Regions from separate parts of the Pantoea ananatis PA13 genome, predicted to be linked through region 1. Evidence: predicted binding sites of a transcription regulator. Region 1 holds the regulator's gene; each other region holds the start of a gene.

What was found. The regulator CRP, encoded in region 1, controls carbon source genes, mostly activating them, when cyclic AMP is high. The targets are predictions, from matches to a motif close to ATGTGANNNNNNTCACAT.
Region 2: PAGR_RS10875 (sugar transporter) is a predicted target of CRP. The motif match lies at 4,350-4,367, and genes of this name have one in related genera.
Region 3: mlc (sugar metabolism global transcriptional regulator Mlc) is a predicted target of CRP. The motif match lies at 1,042-1,059, and genes of this name have one in related genera.

The regions. Positions count from the first base shown of each region.
Region 1 is NC_017554.1:427,930-433,719, forward strand. It holds gene argD (bifunctional acetylornithine/succinyldiaminopimelate transaminase) at 1-818, shown strand, start outside; gene PAGR_RS01965 (YccS/YhfK family putative transporter) at 820-2,895, opposite strand; gene crp (cAMP-activated global transcriptional regulator CRP) at 2,954-3,586, opposite strand; gene PAGR_RS01975 (OsmC family protein) at 3,890-4,294, shown strand; gene PAGR_RS01980 (phosphoribulokinase) at 4,324-5,193, opposite strand; gene PAGR_RS01985 (YheU family protein) at 5,255-5,473, opposite strand; gene PAGR_RS01990 (hydrolase) at 5,478-5,790, opposite strand, start outside.
Region 2 is NC_017554.1:2,300,642-2,306,431, forward strand. It holds gene pepT (peptidase T) at 1-112, opposite strand, end outside; gene PAGR_RS10860 (ABC transporter substrate-binding protein) at 240-1,835, shown strand; gene PAGR_RS10865 (DksA/TraR family C4-type zinc finger protein) at 1,938-2,204, shown strand; gene PAGR_RS23680 (YoaK family small membrane protein) at 2,206-2,304, opposite strand; gene PAGR_RS10870 (hypothetical protein) at 2,331-2,654, opposite strand; gene PAGR_RS10875 (sugar transporter) at 3,111-4,295, opposite strand; gene cybB (cytochrome b561) at 4,461-5,006, opposite strand; gene PAGR_RS10885 (hypothetical protein) at 5,209-5,466, opposite strand; gene ynfM (multidrug efflux MFS transporter YnfM/SxtP(Kp)) at 5,632-5,790, opposite strand, start outside.
Region 3 is NC_017554.1:2,307,491-2,313,280, forward strand. It holds gene ynfM (multidrug efflux MFS transporter YnfM/SxtP(Kp)) at 1-30, opposite strand, end outside; gene PAGR_RS10895 (LysR family transcriptional regulator) at 126-1,013, shown strand; gene mlc (sugar metabolism global transcriptional regulator Mlc) at 1,147-2,364, shown strand; gene bioD (dethiobiotin synthase) at 2,480-3,178, shown strand; gene osmV (osmoprotectant ABC transporter ATP-binding protein OsmV) at 3,303-4,439, opposite strand; gene osmW (osmoprotectant ABC transporter permease OsmW) at 4,439-5,086, opposite strand; gene PAGR_RS10920 (glycine betaine ABC transporter substrate-binding protein) at 5,096-5,790, opposite strand, start outside.

The DNA of each region.
Region 1 (5,790 bases):
TTGCCTTTCACAACGCCTTTCACGGCCGGACGCTGTTCACCGTAACGGTGGGCGGTCAGCCCAAGTACTCCGACGGTTTTGGCCCGAAACCCGCCGATATCGTTCATGTGCCGTTCAACGATCTGGACGCGGTTAAGGCGGTGATTGACGATCACACTTGCGCCATTGTGGTGGAGCCGATTCAGGGTGAAGGCGGTGTGATGCCTGCAACACCAGCGTTTATGCAGGGGTTACGTGAACTGTGCGACAAACACCAGGCGCTGCTGGTACTGGATGAGGTGCAAAGCGGCATGGGGCGCAGCGGTAAGTTGTTTGCCTATGAGCACTACGGCGTGACGCCCGATATTCTGACCTCGGCGAAGGCGCTGGGCGGCGGTTTTCCGGTAAGCGCCATGCTGACCACCAATGAGGTAGCCTCAACCATGGCGCCTGGCGTGCATGGCACGACTTATGGCGGCAATCCGCTGGCATGCGCGATCGCAGAAACCGCGTTAGATATTATCAATACGCCAGCTGTACTGAATGGGGTAGAAATCCGCCGCCAGCAGTTTGTTGAGGCGCTCAAGGCTATTGATGCGCGTCACGACCTGTTCAGTGATATCCGTGGTAAAGGCCTGCTGATTGGTGCAGCCCTGAAGCCGCAGCATGCGGGCAAGGCGCGCGATATTCTGAATGCGTCAGCTGCGGAAGGCGTCATGGTGCTGGTGGCCGGAACAGATGTGATGCGCTTCGCACCGTCGCTGATTATCGAGCCTGCCGATATCGAAGAGGGCATGGCTCGCTTTGCCCGCGCGGTAGAGAAAGTGCTGTCTGCCTGAGTTATTTGCGGCGCAGACTGCGCAACAGCCAGCGGCCATGATGAGGCCGCTGGTTCCAGGCCAGAGAAGAGATCGTGTGCATGACTTTCAGATGCTCCAGGATGCGCCTGACGTGCTGCTCCAGTACCGTGACCGGCCCCTCATTTATATCTTCCACGCCCTGTAGCAGATCCGTCTGCGAACTTTCCCCATCATATTCCAGCCTTTGCTGACACCGTTGCAGGGCGATCTCGCACCATTGCAGGTAGTGCTCAGCCAGCGTGGGCGGCAGCATGGTATGTTCGCGTGCCAGAATGGTCATGGCGTTAATGTGCTCCACGATAAACTGGCAGTGCGTGACCCATAAGCGCATATCCTGCAGGTAGCGTGAATTAAATCCCGGCTCCTGCATGGCCTGATTCAGGGAGTTGAATACGGCGTTATGCGCCTGGTTGACCTTAACCCGCTGGTAAGCCAGCGCATCGGGTGACTGCTCCGGGCCCAGCAACATTCGCAGGGCATCCTGACAGGCCTCCAGCGCATCATGGGCATTCTGGCGCAGCAGGGCACTTTGCCACTGCGGCCACAGCCATAACATGCCCCCAAAGGCGATCAGGCAGCCCATCAGCGTATCCAGCAGGCGGGGCAGTAAAAACTGTGCCCCGTTAAGGGAGAGCAGTTGCAGCGTATAAACGGCCGTAACCGTAAATCCCACTATTGACCAGCCGTAAAACTGGCGGGTAAAACGGTAGCTGATAAAGGTAATCACCAGCATGATGCTCAGCACCAGCGGTTCAGGCACATCCAGGCGTAGCGACGCCGCCGCGATAGCCAGTCCGGCAAAGGTTCCCAGGGCCCGGTGCTGAATACGTACGCGGGTTGCGCTGTAGTTGCTCTGGCTGACAAACATGATGGTCATCAAAATCCAGTAGGGCTTAGGAATCGAAAAGAACACGGCCAGGGCGCTGCCCAGCATCAGCATGACGGAAAAACGCCCGGCCGTTCGCAGTGCGGAAGACCGCAGCGACAGATAGCTCCGCAACGCGGGCAGCAGCGGTAAACGACGCTGGCGATCGGCCATCAGGTCGCGTTGATAAAGCGGCTTTTGGGTTCGAAGCACCCGGGCGATACGGCTGAAATGATAGAGACAGAAGTTACCCACCGGATTGTCCGGATGCTGAAGGGCGATTTTCTCCAGCGCACCCAACTGCTTGTCCATATCGAAACGACCAGAGAGTTGGTGATACAGAATATCGTCGGCCAGCGCGCGCAGCCGGGCTGAAATCGTTCTGGCGTTCCAGCGGATGACGGCTTCAGCATGGCTTTGCTCGACCAGCTTCTGGACCTCTTCCGGCTGATGCAGGCTGACGGAGATATGCTCCTGCAGATCCAGTGCTACCTGAAACGCCCGGGTCAGGCGTTTGTGGCTGTGATCGCGACTCGCAGACAGCATATGCATTTGCTGATAGCAGGTGTTGATCAGATCGATCGCTTTTTGCTGACGCGCCAGCAGGGGCGGCAGGGCTTTTTCCGGATCAGTCAGCTGCGTCAATAAGCTGTACTTGGCGTCACAGTAATTTGCCAGCTCACGGTAGATCAGGCTCAGGCTTTCGCGCATCGGCTGCTCTTTCCACAGCCAGAACCAAAACCAGTTGAACAGGCCATACCAGAGCGTTCCACCGATATAGAGCAGGGGCGGAACGTAAATGGGCATACGGCCAATCAGGCTGAGGGTAAAAATTGCCGCGATTAACGTGCCGGGCAGCAGTCGGGCGTGCAGCGGACTGATCTCTCCGGTGACGCCAAGCAGCAAAGGCAGGGCAAACAGGATGAGCGGCAGCGGCACGTCTTTAAGCAGCAGCCACTGCATCAGTAAACTGCCAAGGGCAAACAGGCTGCCGCCGATGATCAGGCGTTTAAAGAAGCGTTTGTGGGGCGTGTCCAGACCGGCAATGTTGCAGCAGGCGGGAACCAATGAGAACAGTAATCCTTTTTGCAGATCGCCGAACAGCCAGCCGAGCGCTACGGGAAGGCACAACACCAGCGTCTGGCGCAGCGCATAGTTAACTTCGGGGTGATAGATTATTCTTCGCCACATCGGCTCAACACAAGACATTCACGGCATAATGTCGCCATCACGCCGTGAACAGTCAGGCTTAGCGTGTGCCGTAAACAACGATGGTTTTGCCGTGTGCGGAGATCAGGTTCTGATCTTCCAGCATCTTCAAGATACGGCCCACGGTTTCACGTGAACAACCAACGATTTGGCCAATTTCCTGACGAGTAATTTTAATTTGCATGCCGTCAGGATGCGTCATGGCATCTGGCTGTTTAGCCAGATTAAGCAACGTTTGTGCAATGCGTCCGGTCACATCCAGGAAAGCGAGATTTCCCACTTTTTCTGACGTCACCTGCAGACGGCGAGCCATCTGAGAAGAAAGGCGCATCAAAATATCCGGGTTAACCTGAATGAGCTGACGGAATTTCTTGTAGGAAATCTCTGCCACTTCGCACGCAGTTTTCGCACGTACCCAGGCGCTGCGCTCCTGACCTTCTTCAAACAGGCCAAGCTCACCAATAAAATCGCCTTGATTCAGATAAGAAAGAATCATCTCTTTGCCTTCTTCATCCTTAATCAGTACCGCGACGGAACCTTTCACGATGTAGTAAAGCGTTTCGGCTTTTTCACCTTGGTGAATCAGCGTACTTTTGGATGGATACTTGTGAATATGGCAATGGGACAGGAACCATTCAAGTGTAGGGTCTGTTTGCGGTTTGCCGAGAACCATTCGCTATTATCCTCTATTGTAATCGTGCCCAAAATACAGGGCTCAGTTTCCCTGCCAGGCGATGAAAGCGTTAAGCGTGTTTCCATTCAGGAAATTATTCGGGCTGCATTTGCGCAGAGCGCATCATTCTTCCCGGCTTCGTCTTCGGATGACGAAAAATATTTTCAGCACTGTTTGTAGCACAGCTTTCGCCGACTGTCTTGTGTTGTCTCGCTTCAGCAATAAGGCTGATTTCTCCGGATTGCTGTTTACCAGGCAAAAGCGTACTCTGACGCAAAAACAGGGCATTCTGGGGGCCAGATTATGCAGGCAAGAGTCAAATGGGTTGAAGGGTTAACATTCCTCGGCGAGTCTTCGTCCGGACATCAGGTCTTAATGGACGGCAATTCCGGCGATAAAGCGCCCAGCCCTATGGAAATGGTGCTGATGGCGGCCGGCGGATGCAGCGCCATTGATGTGGTATCAATTTTGCAAAAAGGTCGCAACGATGTGGCTGATTGCGAAGTAAAACTCGAATCAGAACGCCGGGAAGAAGCGCCTCGCATCTTTACCCGCATCAACCTGCATTTTATCGTCAGTGGAAAAGCACTTTCAGATAAAGCCGTGGCGCGTGCGGTCGACCTTTCAGCTGAGAAGTATTGCTCGGTTGCCATTATGTTAGGCAAAGGGGTGGAAATTACCCACAGTTACGAAGTTATCGAGCTGTAATTATTCAGAGGCCAGCGCGGCCTCTGATTTTATTCAATGCGTTTGCCTTCCATGAGCCGTTTTACCAGCGGTGCCATAATTAATTCCATCGCCAGCCCCATTTTCCCGCCAGGTACAACCAGCGTGTTGATATTGGAAATAAACGATCCCTGCAGCATAGCCAGTAGGTAGGGAAAATCAATATCTTCCAGCCCCTGAAAGTGGATGACGACAAAACTTTCATCCAGTGAAGGAATGGTGCGTGCCGCAAAGGGGTTAGAGGTGTCGACGGTTGGAACCCGCTGAAAGTTAATATGGGTGCGTGAGAACTGCGGCGTAATGAAATTGATGTAATCTTCCATTGAGCGCACCACCGAATCCATTACGGCTTCACGCGAATGACCGCGTTCACCGGTATCGCGTACCAGCTTCTGAATCCACTCCAGGTTAACGATGGGGACGACGCCGACCAGTAAATCCACTTTTTCAGCGACGTTGTGCTGAGCCGTCACGACGCCGCCGTGCAGTCCTTCATAAAACAGCACGTCCGTATCCGGTGGCAGCGGCTGCCACGGGGTAAAGGTACCTGGCACCTGATTCCAGGGCACCGCTTCGTCGTAGGTATGCAGGTATTTACGTGACTGGCCCTTGCCCTGATCACCGTATTCAACAAAGGTCTGCTCCAGCAGACCGAAATCATTCGCCTCCGGGCCAAAGTAGCTGATATGGCGACCCAGATCGCGCGCCTTACGGATAGCCATATCCATTTCAGGCCGGGTAAATCGGTGGAAACTGTCCCCTTCCAGCTCGGCCGCGTGCAAATTGAGTTGCTGAAAAATTTTACGGAATGCGAGGCTGGTGGTAGTGGTTCCGGCACCGCTGGAACCTGTTACCGCGATAATCGGATGACGTGCCGACATAGTGAAACTCCCTGTGAAATCAGGCGATGAGCATTGTTAGCACGATTTTTCGTTCTGTGCATCAGCCACGGAACTCACTTTTGCGCATGATGTTGACCGATTCGTGAAGCTCAGACCAGACCAGCACGACTTCACCTTGCTGCAGCTGGCGTCGCACATTGGCGACTTTTTCGGTCAGGCTGAGTTCCTGTTCGCCGTAGTCGGTACCTTCGCGCAGAACAAAGGCTTCAATAACGTTTTCAAGGGTTTCGGGAGAAACCTGTTGCCAGGGAATAATCACAGGGTTAGCTATCCAGATAAGGGGAAATCCACTGCGGCACGCGCTGTTCCAGCCACAATTCAGGCTGACGCAGGGTACCACTCACAAATCCAACATGACCACCGTGTGTTGTCAGCTGATAGGTAATAGTGGCAGATAACTGGTCATTCTGCGGGATCACCTCATCGCTCATAAAGGGGTCATCTTTTGCATGGATAATCAGCAACGGTTTTGTCACCGATCTCAGCAACGGCAGGGCGCTGGCACGGCGATAATAGTCCGTGGCGTCGGCAAAGCCATGCGCCCGGGCCGTGATGGCGTCGTCAAAATCACGCAGG
Region 2 (5,790 bases), 1.9 Mb from region 1:
CGTGCTGGCTGGGGGTGCTGGGTAAGGTGCTGGACTTTGCATCACTTTGGCTGCTTACCGCCAGGTAACGAAAAAAACGCGTAATGAGTTGCGCCTGAAGTTTGTCGGTCATCACTAATCCTTATTAGTTGACGTACTGCGGGGTTCGCTATGGTGGTGATTCATGCTATCTATCAAAGCGCTAAATCATTCATTTAGATATTCAGACTAACGGAAGTCAACAGAAAGCGAGGACAATAATGAGAAACAGGTTTACGACCCTGGCACTGCTTACTGCAGGTGTGGCTCTGGCGGGCGGCGTCCATGCAAAAACGCTGGTGTACTGCTCCGAAGGCTCCCCTGAAAATTTTAATCCGCAACTTTACACCTCGGGAACCAGCGTGGATGCCAGTGCTGTACCGGTATTCAATCGCCTGGTGGACTTCAAACCGGGCACGACCGAACTGATTCCCAGCCTGGCAGAACGTTGGGATATCAGCCCGGACGGCAAGGTTTATACCTTTTATCTTCGGCACAACGTCAAATTTCAGAGCAATAAGCAGTTTACGCCCAGCCGCGATTTCAACGCAGATGATGTAATCTTCTCGTTTATGCGGCAAATGGACAGCAAAAATCCCTATCATGCGGTCTCTGGTGGAAATTATTCCAACTTCGACAGCCTGCAGCTGGCGACGCTTATCACCCATATCGATCGCATCGACGATCACACCGTTCGCTTCACCCTGGCCCATCCGGAGTCGCCGTTTTTGGCCGACCTGGCCTGGTACTTTGCCTCTGTCCATTCAGCGGAATACGCGGACAAGATGCTAAAGGCCGGCACGCCAGAGAAGGTGGATATGGACCCGATAGGCACCGGACCTTTCCAGCTAGTGCAGTATCAAAAAGATTCACGCATTCTCTATAAGGCGTTTCCTGACTACTGGCAAGGGAAAGCCAAACTGGATCGGCTGATTTTCAGCATCACGCCGGATGCCGCCGTGCGCTACGCCAAACTGGAAAAAAATGAGTGTCAGGTGATGCCATTCCCTAATCCGGCCGACCTGGACAAAATGCGACAGAATAAGGCGATCACGCTCAAACAGGCAGCAGGGCTGAATACCGGTTTTCTGGCATTCAACACCACTAAAGCGCCCACTGATAATGTGAAAGTCCGTCAGGCGCTGGCCATGGCGATAAACAAACCCGCCATTATTGAGGCCATTTTTAAAGGCACGGGCACGGTCGCCAAAAATATTCTTCCGCCTGGCGTCTGGAGCGCAGACAAGGATCTCAAAGACTACGATTACGATCCGGAAAAGGCTAAAGCCCTGCTGGCCGAAGCGGGTGTGAAACCGGGAACGGAAATCGCGCTGTGGGCGATGCCGGTTCAGCGCCCCTATAATCCGAATGCGCGCCGTATGGCGGAGATGATTCAGGCCGACTGGGCAAAAGTCGGCATCAAGGCCAACATCGTGAGTTATGAATGGGGCGAATACCTCAAACGCGTGCGCAACGGTGAACATCAGGCTGCTCTGATGGGCTGGACAACGGCGACGGGCGATCCGGATAACTTTTTCGGACCGCTCTATACCTGCACCGCGGCGAAAGGCGGTTCAAACTCATCAAAGTGGTGCTATCAGCCGTTTGAAACCCTGATCACCCAAGCCCGGGCCGAACCGGATCAGCGCAAACGGACTCACATGTACCTGCAGGCGCAGCAGATCATGCATGACCAGATGCCCGCCGTCATGATTGCCCACTCCACCATTTATGAACCGATACGCACGACGGTCAGCGGTTATGAAGTGGATCCCTTCGGCAAGCATATTTTTTATCAGGTCGATATCAAGCCGTAATCCATGATGCGGCGGCTCACAGGGACGTGTGCCGCCTTGCCTGCAAAATGTCAGATATGTTGTACAGTTAAGAGTGTGTTTGGTGTTCAGAAGGGAAATAACATGGCGAACGGTTGGGCTTCAGAAGGGGCGGTTCAGGAACAGATCGACAGTACCGTTAACGACGGGATCGAACGCGTGCGCCAGTCGATCGGTCAGGGCGAAAGCGCCACGGAATGTGAACTGTGCGGCGAACCGATACCGGCGGCGCGCCGTCAGGCACTGAAAGGCGTGCGCTACTGTGTCACCTGTCAGGAAAAAATCGATAAGCAGCAAAAAGAAACCAGCCTTTACAACCGTCGCGGCAGTAAAGACAGCCAGCTTCGCTGAATTATGATCCCGGCATGGCCAGGCCGCTGCCGATGAACCAGGCGAGAAAACCGATGCCGGCCACGATGATAGCAATGGGGAACAACAGACCAATTCTCATGTTTATCCTGTGAGTCTATTCAGGGATTAAGCCAGCCGTAACACGGCGTGATGGTTCTTCAGCAACGTAAACAGTTCAAACTGGGTCGCCTCATTTACCGCACGCCGTATCTCGCCTTTGGTGTAAATCATTGTGTGGATATGACCCAGTTGACGCCACACAACAATCGCCGAGGCCACAAGCGCGCAGGTATTCTCTGCCTGCACACATTCTACTGTGGCATGGCAGGCATCGTCTAAGTCATTGAGAAAAATTTTCACCCCATCAGTGGGCAAGATCGCCCGAATATCATCCAGCATGACCCGGCTGACGCTGCGTGACAAATATAGAGTTAACCACTTCCTCGTCATTATGACACCTGACGTTAACGATTTTCTCCGTTATACGGGGTAAACATAGGTAATGGAAGTGTTGAGAATAGGGTAATGATATTTAACGAACTTTTTTAGCTTATTAACAGCAAGCGAATTCCCAGATGTTTTATACCTTAACGATGCGGCTTAAATAACCAATTTACACGTGCCAATTTTATACCGGCCAATACGCTGTCTCAGGTTACGACGTTAAAAACGCGGGGGGCGGTGCGTATTCCGTTATTTAATGTTTAGGGTTGTCTGTGACCTTAATTCACAGACTCGTGCTGGCTAATGTCGGGCAGGCTGGTGACGCGGCGTGATCGATGACGCAGATAACCGCCAACGCGCGGCGGCATGATCCCGGTGCCGGTAGCCGAGCGGCTGTTTTCACGCATTGTGTCTGTGAGGAATAAACCAGAGCAGGCTCCGTCATCACGAAGCCTGCTGTTGTCATCCGTTGGAACGCAGTTGCGGATAACGTTTGAAAATATAAATACACCATAACAGCGCCGCGAGTCCGATGATCGCTCCCACATTACCCACATCAGACAGGCTCATGTAAGCGCTGACCTGGCTGCCTAATAGCGCGCCCGCACCAATACCGATATTATAAATACCGGACATCAATGACATCGCGACGTCCGTCGCGTCCGAGGCTAAAGACAGCACGCGGATTTGCATCGCCAGGCCAATCATCATCATTGCCATTCCCCAGACCACGCACAGGGTGATGATCGCGCCGGGCCGGACTGCGGCGAAGATTAACAGTCCCATGCACAGCGTCACCAGCGCGATAGCGGCAATCAGCAACGCAGAGGGGAATTTTTTCCCCAGCGAACTGAATAACAGGCTGCCAATAATGCCCGCCGAACCGAACAGCAGCAGCAGTAAGGTGGTGAACCCCTCGCTGGCATTAGCAACGAGCTGCATAAAAGGCTCAATATAGCTGTAGGCCGTATAGTGCGCGGTCACAATTAACGTCACCAGCAGGTACATCCCGACCAGCGCCGGTCGGCGGAACAGCAGGGGAACGCTGCTAAGCGAACCCGTGTGCTCGCTGGGCAACCGTGGCAGGATACGCGCCAGCATAATCATCAGCACCAGGGCGGACAGCCCGATCACGCCAAACGTTGTGCGCCAGCCCAGCGCCTGACCGACCACGCGTCCAATCGGCACGCCCAAAACCATTGCCAGCGCGGTGCCGGTTGCCAGCATGCTGAGTGCCTGGGTTTTTTTACCTGCGGGGGCAACACGAATTGCCAGCGATGCTGTAATTGACCAAAACACCGCATGGGACAACGCAATTCCCACACGGGATACGATCAGGGAGGTAAAACTCCACGCAAACGTAGAAAGCACATGACTGGCAATAAAGACGATAAACAGAACCGTTAACAGGAGCCGGCGTTCAATATTCCGCGTCAGCAGCATCAAAGGCAGTGACAGTAAGGCCACCACCCAGGCATAGATCGTCAGCATAATGCCCACTTCAGACGTTTTCATCGAAAAGCCTGCGGCAATATCGGACAGTAAACCGACCGGCACAAATTCGGTGGTATTAAACACAAAAGCGGCGATGGCCAACAGCACCACGCGTAGCCAGGCCGTTTTACGGGAAACAGTTGTTAATGGCATGAGAAGTTAAATCAGTCTGTGCGTCAAAAAGGAGTCAGGGCGATCACCCCATGATAGTGACCTGTGTCACACTTTAGCGGTTATTGTGGAGGAATTACGCGCCGGGTGGAACCACCAGGCGCAGATTAAGATGAAATTTTTTTGCCCGATACGGCCGTATGGCGTTTACGGCTCGCGATGACGCTGTCCGGGCATCATCCGCAGCAGCGTATTGTCCTTCAGGGCGTAATGATGAAACAGCGCCGCCGCCACATGTAAGCCAATCAGCCAGTAGCCAAGTGGGGCCAGCGTTTCGTGCCAGTCGGTCAGCGTATCCGACAGATCAAAGTCAGGTTCGGCCGCCACCGGCATCGGTATACCAAATAACTGCCACTCGCGACCTTTCAGATAACGCGATGCCAGTCCCAGCACCGGAAGCGTGATGAAAAGCGCATAAATCAGCGTATGCGTCAGGTGAGCCAGCCCGGTTTGCCAGCGCGGCACCGGAGGAACAATGGCGGGACTACGATGACGGAGTTTCAGCAGTAATCGCGACAGCATCACCACCAGAATCGTCGCCCCGGCGCTGAAATGCGTCACCATCATCGCAAAGCGCTGCCAGGAACCCCGCTCGACATAGCCGCGTAACTCCATCGTGGCATAGGCAATGATGAGCAGCAGAACAGTAAGCCAGTGAAGCGCAATTTGAGACGATGCGAATTTATTACGCATGGTAGAGCCCTGTATAAAAGTAAGGGTTCTAAGATAACGGAAAAAAATGAAAAAGCTTAACGAAATGACGACTCTGTGGGATGACAGACCAACCGCAGACAGCAGACTCGGGGGCAGAGAAGGCGAGGATAACCGGCACACGGGCTGGGCTGAGAATGGCGGCCAGCAACCGCCATACTGACGTCAAACGGGCGTTGCGTAATCAGAAATCCACACCGTGTTTAAGCGCCACACTGTCCTGAGTGTGCACATTTTTACCCGGGGCAACCGGGCAACACGCATCGCACCCTAATGAACCGGGATAGTACTTACGGGCCTGCTGAATGGCTGCGGTTGCGGAATAAAATGTGCCGAGAAACAGCCGACCTTCCAAATCCGGAAGATATTTACAGCCGCTTGCATGAACCACGTGATTATCGTTGTAGCCTGATTGTTTGTTGACGTAATAGTATCGCGCCATTAGGTCTCCCCCTTGCTGTGAATTCAAAGATGACATTAATCTTTGGGATCAAACCGATTATAGCGGGGAAACGCGTGCTTTAGGCAATCATACTGATAATACGGACAATTCTTGTACGGGCCGCATTCCGGGCAGTCAAACACCCGGAATATTCATTAAGTTTTGCTAGAGTTTGCGGCGGTGCAGCTGCCAGGCAACCCACAACGCTAACAGCAGTAAAGCGGAGATAAACAGTGTCAGGCCGCCCCAGCCAAACTGATGCCAGAAAAAGCCGCCAGCCGTACCCGCCACGCTTGAGCCGACGTAATAGCTGAACAGATAGAG
Region 3 (5,790 bases), 1.9 Mb from region 1:
CAGCGGCACCGCAGGTGAAGAGCGATTCACAGGGGGATCCTTATGAGTAAAAACAGAGTGTTACTGTAGAAAAGGTCTATTAGGTTGTCTAATATATTAATCATCTTAAATAAGACGTTTAACCTATGAATATTGAGCTGCGTCACCTGCGCTATTTTATTGCCGTTGCGGAAGAGCTGCATTTTGGTCGCGCAGCCCAGCGCTTACACATCTCCCAGCCGCCGTTGAGTCAGCAAATCATGCAGCTTGAAGCGGAAACCGGCGCGCAGCTGTTTAACCGCACCAACCGTAGCGTGCAGCTTACGCCGGCCGGCGCGCAGTTTTTACAGGATGCGCGGGCAATCCTGTTACAGGTCGAGCAGGCAACCCAGCGCGCCGCGCGTCTGCATCGCGGTGAAGAAGGAGAGCTGCGCATTGGATTTACCTCCTCTGCGGCTTTTATTGGCGTGATGTCAGATGCGCTTTATGTGTTTCGCCAGCGCTGGCCCAACGTACATGTTCAGATGCAGGAAATTAACACCCGTCAGCAGCTGGCTCCGCTGCATGAAGGCAAGCTGGACCTCGGCGTCATGCGTAACACGCCGCTCCCCGCCGATTTGCATCATCAGCTTTTGCTGCGCGAGCCATTGTGCGCCGTGGTGCATAAAGCCCATCCGCTGGCGACGGCAGGGCGGATCACCTTGCAGGCGCTGGCGCGGGAACCCTTTGTGTTTTTTGATCCTCAGGTGGGAACGGCACTGTACAGCGAAATCCTGGATTTGCTTCAGCGCTATCAGATCCGGCCCTACATTACCCAGGAAGTGGGCGAGGCCATGACTATTCTCGGACTGGTCGCGACCGGGCTGGGTGTATCTATCTTGCCTGCCTCCTTCAGCCACGCGCGTCTGGCGAACGTGGTGTGGTTACCGCTGGAGGAGCCTGATGCGCAGTCGGAGATGTGGCTGGTCTGGTCGGGCGAACGCGAAATGAGTGCGCAGATGGCGCATATGATGGCGTTACTGCGCCGTGAGTGACAATTTATCCGCCAAAGCCGGAAAAATTATGTGTGTTAAATCACATATCTAAGCAAATATTTGCCGCAAAAAGTGAATCTGCCGCACCATAGCGGATATTTATTTAGAAGCGCGAAAATAACCGGAGCAGGGTGTGAGTTCGGACAGTCAACCTGGCCATATTGACCAAATTAAACAAATTAATGCTGGCGTCGTTTACCGGTTAATCGATCAGCATGGGCCAGTCTCGCGTATTGAACTGTCCAAACGGGCCCAGCTGGCGCCTGCCAGTATTACCAAAATCGTGCGGGAAATGCTGGATGCCCACCTGGTTCAGGAAACCGAGTTTCAGGAGCCGGGCGCTCGCGGCCGTCCGGCGATTGGTTTAATCCTTGATACGGACGCCTGGCACTATCTGGCGATTCGTCTGCACCGTGGCATATTGACGCTGACCTTGCGTGACCTCAGCAGCAGGGCGCTGGTCGAAGACAACCTGCCGCTCATTGATGACGCCACGGAGCCGCTGCTGACGCGTTTGACCGACCATGTTGACGCGTTTTTTATCCGTCATCAGAAACGGCTGGAAAGGCTGACCGCCATTGCCATCACCCTACCGGGGCTGATTAATGCCGCATCCGGTGTGGTGCACCGTCTACCCGGCTATACCTGCCATGATATGCCGTTGGGCAGCACCCTGGCGGCGCGAACCGGCCTGCCGGTATTTATCCAGCACGATATCTCCGCCTGGACGCTTGCCGAGTCGCTGTTTGGTGCGTCACGCGGTGCGCAGGACGTGATTCAGATTGTGATCGACGAAACGGTAGGGGCTGGCGTGATCACTGGCGGTCAGCTGTTGCACAAAAGCGGACGCGCGCTGGTGGAAGTCGGCCACACACAGGTCGATCCTTACGGCCAGCAATGCTACTGCGGCAATCACGGCTGTCTTGAAACAGTCGCCAGTACCGGTAGCCTGCTGGCGCTGATTGCGCACCGACTTCCGGGTCAGCCCGACAGCCTGTTACACCATCAGCCCTTAACGCTTTCTGCCATTTGTGAGGCAGCACAGAGCGGCGACAGGCTGGCGCGGGATGCCATAGCGACAGTGGGGCATCATGTTGGCAGGATCCTCGGCATGATGGTCAATATCTTTAATCCTCAACAAATTCTTATCGGTTCGCCGCTAAATCAGGCGGCAGATGTTCTCTTTCCGGCAGTACAAAATACCATTCACCAGCAGTCTTTACCTGCATACAGCGCAGTGATTCAGCTTGCACCCACTGAATTTACTGAGCCAGGTACGCTGGGTGCCGCCGCGTTGATCAAGGATTCGCTTTACAGCGGCTACCTGTTAATTAAGTTACTGCAAGGTTAAGCAACACTAACCTTGCGCTAACGCAATCTGCTCCCCCTTTTCCTTCCTTAGAATGATCATTCGCATGAAAGCCGAATCGTCAGTGAGCTGACACCGCTTGTGAAGGAGAAGTAGAGTGAAAACGCTATTTATTACCGGAACCGATACCGAAGTGGGGAAAACCGTGGTCGCACGCGCCCTGCTGCAAAGTTTTACCCAGGCGAACGAGCGGGCTGCGGGCTACAAACCTGTTGCCCGCTGGGGCGTCAAAACAGAAGAGGGCCTGAGAAACAAGGATGGGTTGTTTTTGCAGAGCGCCTCTTCCCTTGCGCTGCCTTATCAGGCAGTGAATCCGGTCATTTTTGAGAAAGAAGAAATCTGCGGCTATCCGCCCAATAAGGTCGATTATGCGAAAATCACGCAGGGGCTTCAGCATCTCAATCAGCTTGCCGATCGCGTGGTGGTCGAGGGCACCGGGGGCTGGCGCAGCCTGATGAACGATGCCCAGCCGCTGTCGGCCTGGGTGATCGAGCAGCAACTGCCCGTCATCTTAGTGGTCGGGATTAAGTTAGGTTGTATCAGCCATGCGCTACTGACCGCTCAGGCGATCCAGGCCGACGGATTGCCGCTGGCCGGATGGGTGGCTAATCGTATTAATCCGGGGCTGGCGCACTATGCCGATATCATTTCCGTCCTGCGTGAACAGATTACGGCACCGCTTCTCGGTGAGTTGCCTTATTTGCCCCGCGCAGAGCAGCGCGATCTGTCCCGTTATCTGGATATCTCCCTGCTGAATAGCGATAACCTGCACTACGCCCGGACAAAAATGGCCTGAGAGAACCAGAGCAGGATGGCGCCACGCGCGCGTCGGTGCCATTCATCAGAGATAACTGACCAACAGTGATACGGAATGAGAGGCAGGATTAAGTGGGCCGCAACCAACGTGCGGCCCTGATTCATTATGGATTCAGGCGGCGACGGGTGCGCCCGGAGCTGAGATAATCAGCAATGTAGTCCTGGGAAATCTCGCCACTGTAACGGCCATCTTCGTCCACAATCGGCATCCAGACGGTGTTGTGTTCATAGAGTTTCGACAGGACCACACGCAGGTTTTCTTCTGCCTTGCCGGTCACTTTAAACGTATGCAGCATCTCTTCACAGCGCCCGCTCGCGTGACGCGCCTCACGGCGTTTCACAAATCCTAACGGCTTGCCGTCGTCGTCAACCACGGTGATGGAACGCATGTCGTTTTCGTCCATGGTGCCAAAAGCCTCCGTTAACGGCGTCGAGCGTTTTACTGTGATGGTGGGCTGTTGGTCGGTCACGTCGCCTGCCTGTACCAGCAGCAGACGTTTCAACGTACGGTCCTGGCCAACAAAGGAGCCGACAAAATCGTTAGCCGGCGTCGCCAGCAACTCATCGGGGCTGGCGCACTGGACAATTTTGCCCTGGCCGAAGACCGCGATGCGGTCGCCAAGTTTGAGTGCTTCATCAATGTCGTGGCTGACCAGCATCACCGTTTTCTTTAACTGACGCTGCATATCCAGAAACTCATTCTGAATAACTTCCCGGTTAATTGGGTCAACCGCGCCGAAAGGCTCATCCATCAGCAGTACCGGCGGATCAGCCGCCAGCGCGCGAATCACCCCAATGCGCTGCTGTTGTCCACCGGACATTTCACGCGGGTAGCGATGCAGAAACTTATTCGGATCCAACGCCACCATGCTCATTAACTCCGTTGCCCGCTCGCGGCACTGCTTTTTATCCCAGCCCAGCATGCGTGGCACCACGGTGATGTTCTCTTCAATCGTCATATTGGGGAACAGACCAATTTGCTGGATCACGTAACCAATATTGCGACGCAGGGTGGTGGTATCCTGAGTGCTGGTGTCTTCCCCATTGATGAGAATCCGCCCGCTGGTAGAGGGAATTAAGCGGTTAATCATTTTCAGCGTGGTGGTTTTGCCACAGCCCGAAGGCCCAAGCAGCACGCACATCTCGCCAGCAGGAACCTCAAGACTCACATTGTCCACAGCTTTCATCAGCGTGCCGTTTTTCTGGCTGAAGGTTTTCGTCAGATTTTCAAGTTTTATCATTATCGAATTCCCTTAGGAGTCAGCGCCAGCTGCAAACGGTGCAGCAGCCAGTCAAGAACAATCGCCAGCAGGCAAATCATCAGCGCCCCGGCAATCAGCATACGAATATCACTGCCGCTAATGCCATCCAGCAGCAGCATGCCCAGCCCGCCAGCACCAATCACGGCCGCGATAGCCATCACGCCAACGTTCATGACCACGGCGGTGCGAATACCACCAAAAATCACCGGAAGCGCCATTGGGATCTCAACCCAACGCAGGCGCTGCCAGAACGTCATGCCAATGCCACGACCCGCTTCACGCAGGCCGTCCGGCAGATTTTCCAATGCGGTATGCGTGTTGCGCACAATCGGCAGTAATGAATACAGGAAGACCGCCGTGATAGCCGGTAGCGCACCAATCCCTTTCCCAATCAGCGAGAAAAGCGGAATCATCAGGCCAAACAACGCAATCGTCGGGATGGTCAGTACAACGGTGGCAATGCCGAGCACCGGCGTGGCCAGCCATTTAAAGCGCACAATTAAAATCCCAAGGGGTACGCCAATAACAATCGCGCATCCTACTGCAACCAGCACCAGCCAGGTATGTTGCCAGGTCAGCGTGAGCAGGTTATTCCAGTTATCAATGATGTAATGAAGGGTATCCACGATGCCTCCTTACAGCATGTTTTTGGATTGAAGGAAATCGCGCGCCACCTGTTCAGGCGACTGGTGATCGATGTCCACGCGCTTGTTCATCTCGGTAATGGCCTCATCGGTGATCAGCGGGGAAAGCTGATTCAGGGCGGCTTCAAGACCGGGATGGCTCGCCAGCACGTCTTGACGCACAACCGGCGTCACGTTGTAGCTGGGGAAAAAGTGTTTATCGTCTTCCAGTACCTTGAGATCGAAACCTTTCACGCGCCCGTCCGTGGTGTAGATCAGGCCGGCATCCACAAAACCATCGCGCACGGCGTTATAGACCAGCCCCGGATCCATCTGGCGAATCTGTGGCCTGTCGAGCGTCAGGTTGTAGGTCTTCTGCAGTGGCTTCATGCCGTCTGAACGGCCATAAAACTCCAGGTCCAGCCCGAGTCGCCAGTTATGTTTCGGATCTGTTTTACGCACCTGATCCATTTTGGCCACCAGTTGCGACAGGGTCGAAATACCTTCTTTTTCCGCGCGCGCGCGCTGCATGGCAAAGGCATAGGTGTTATTCATCGGGGCGGGATTGAGCCAGATAAGACCCAGTTTGCCGTCCAGATTTTTCACGGTTTTATAGGCGTCCTCGGAGGACATCGGTTTATTAATATGGTTGAAGATGATCAGTGAGGTACCGGTATATTCCCAGGTCATGTCGATCTGCTTGTTAA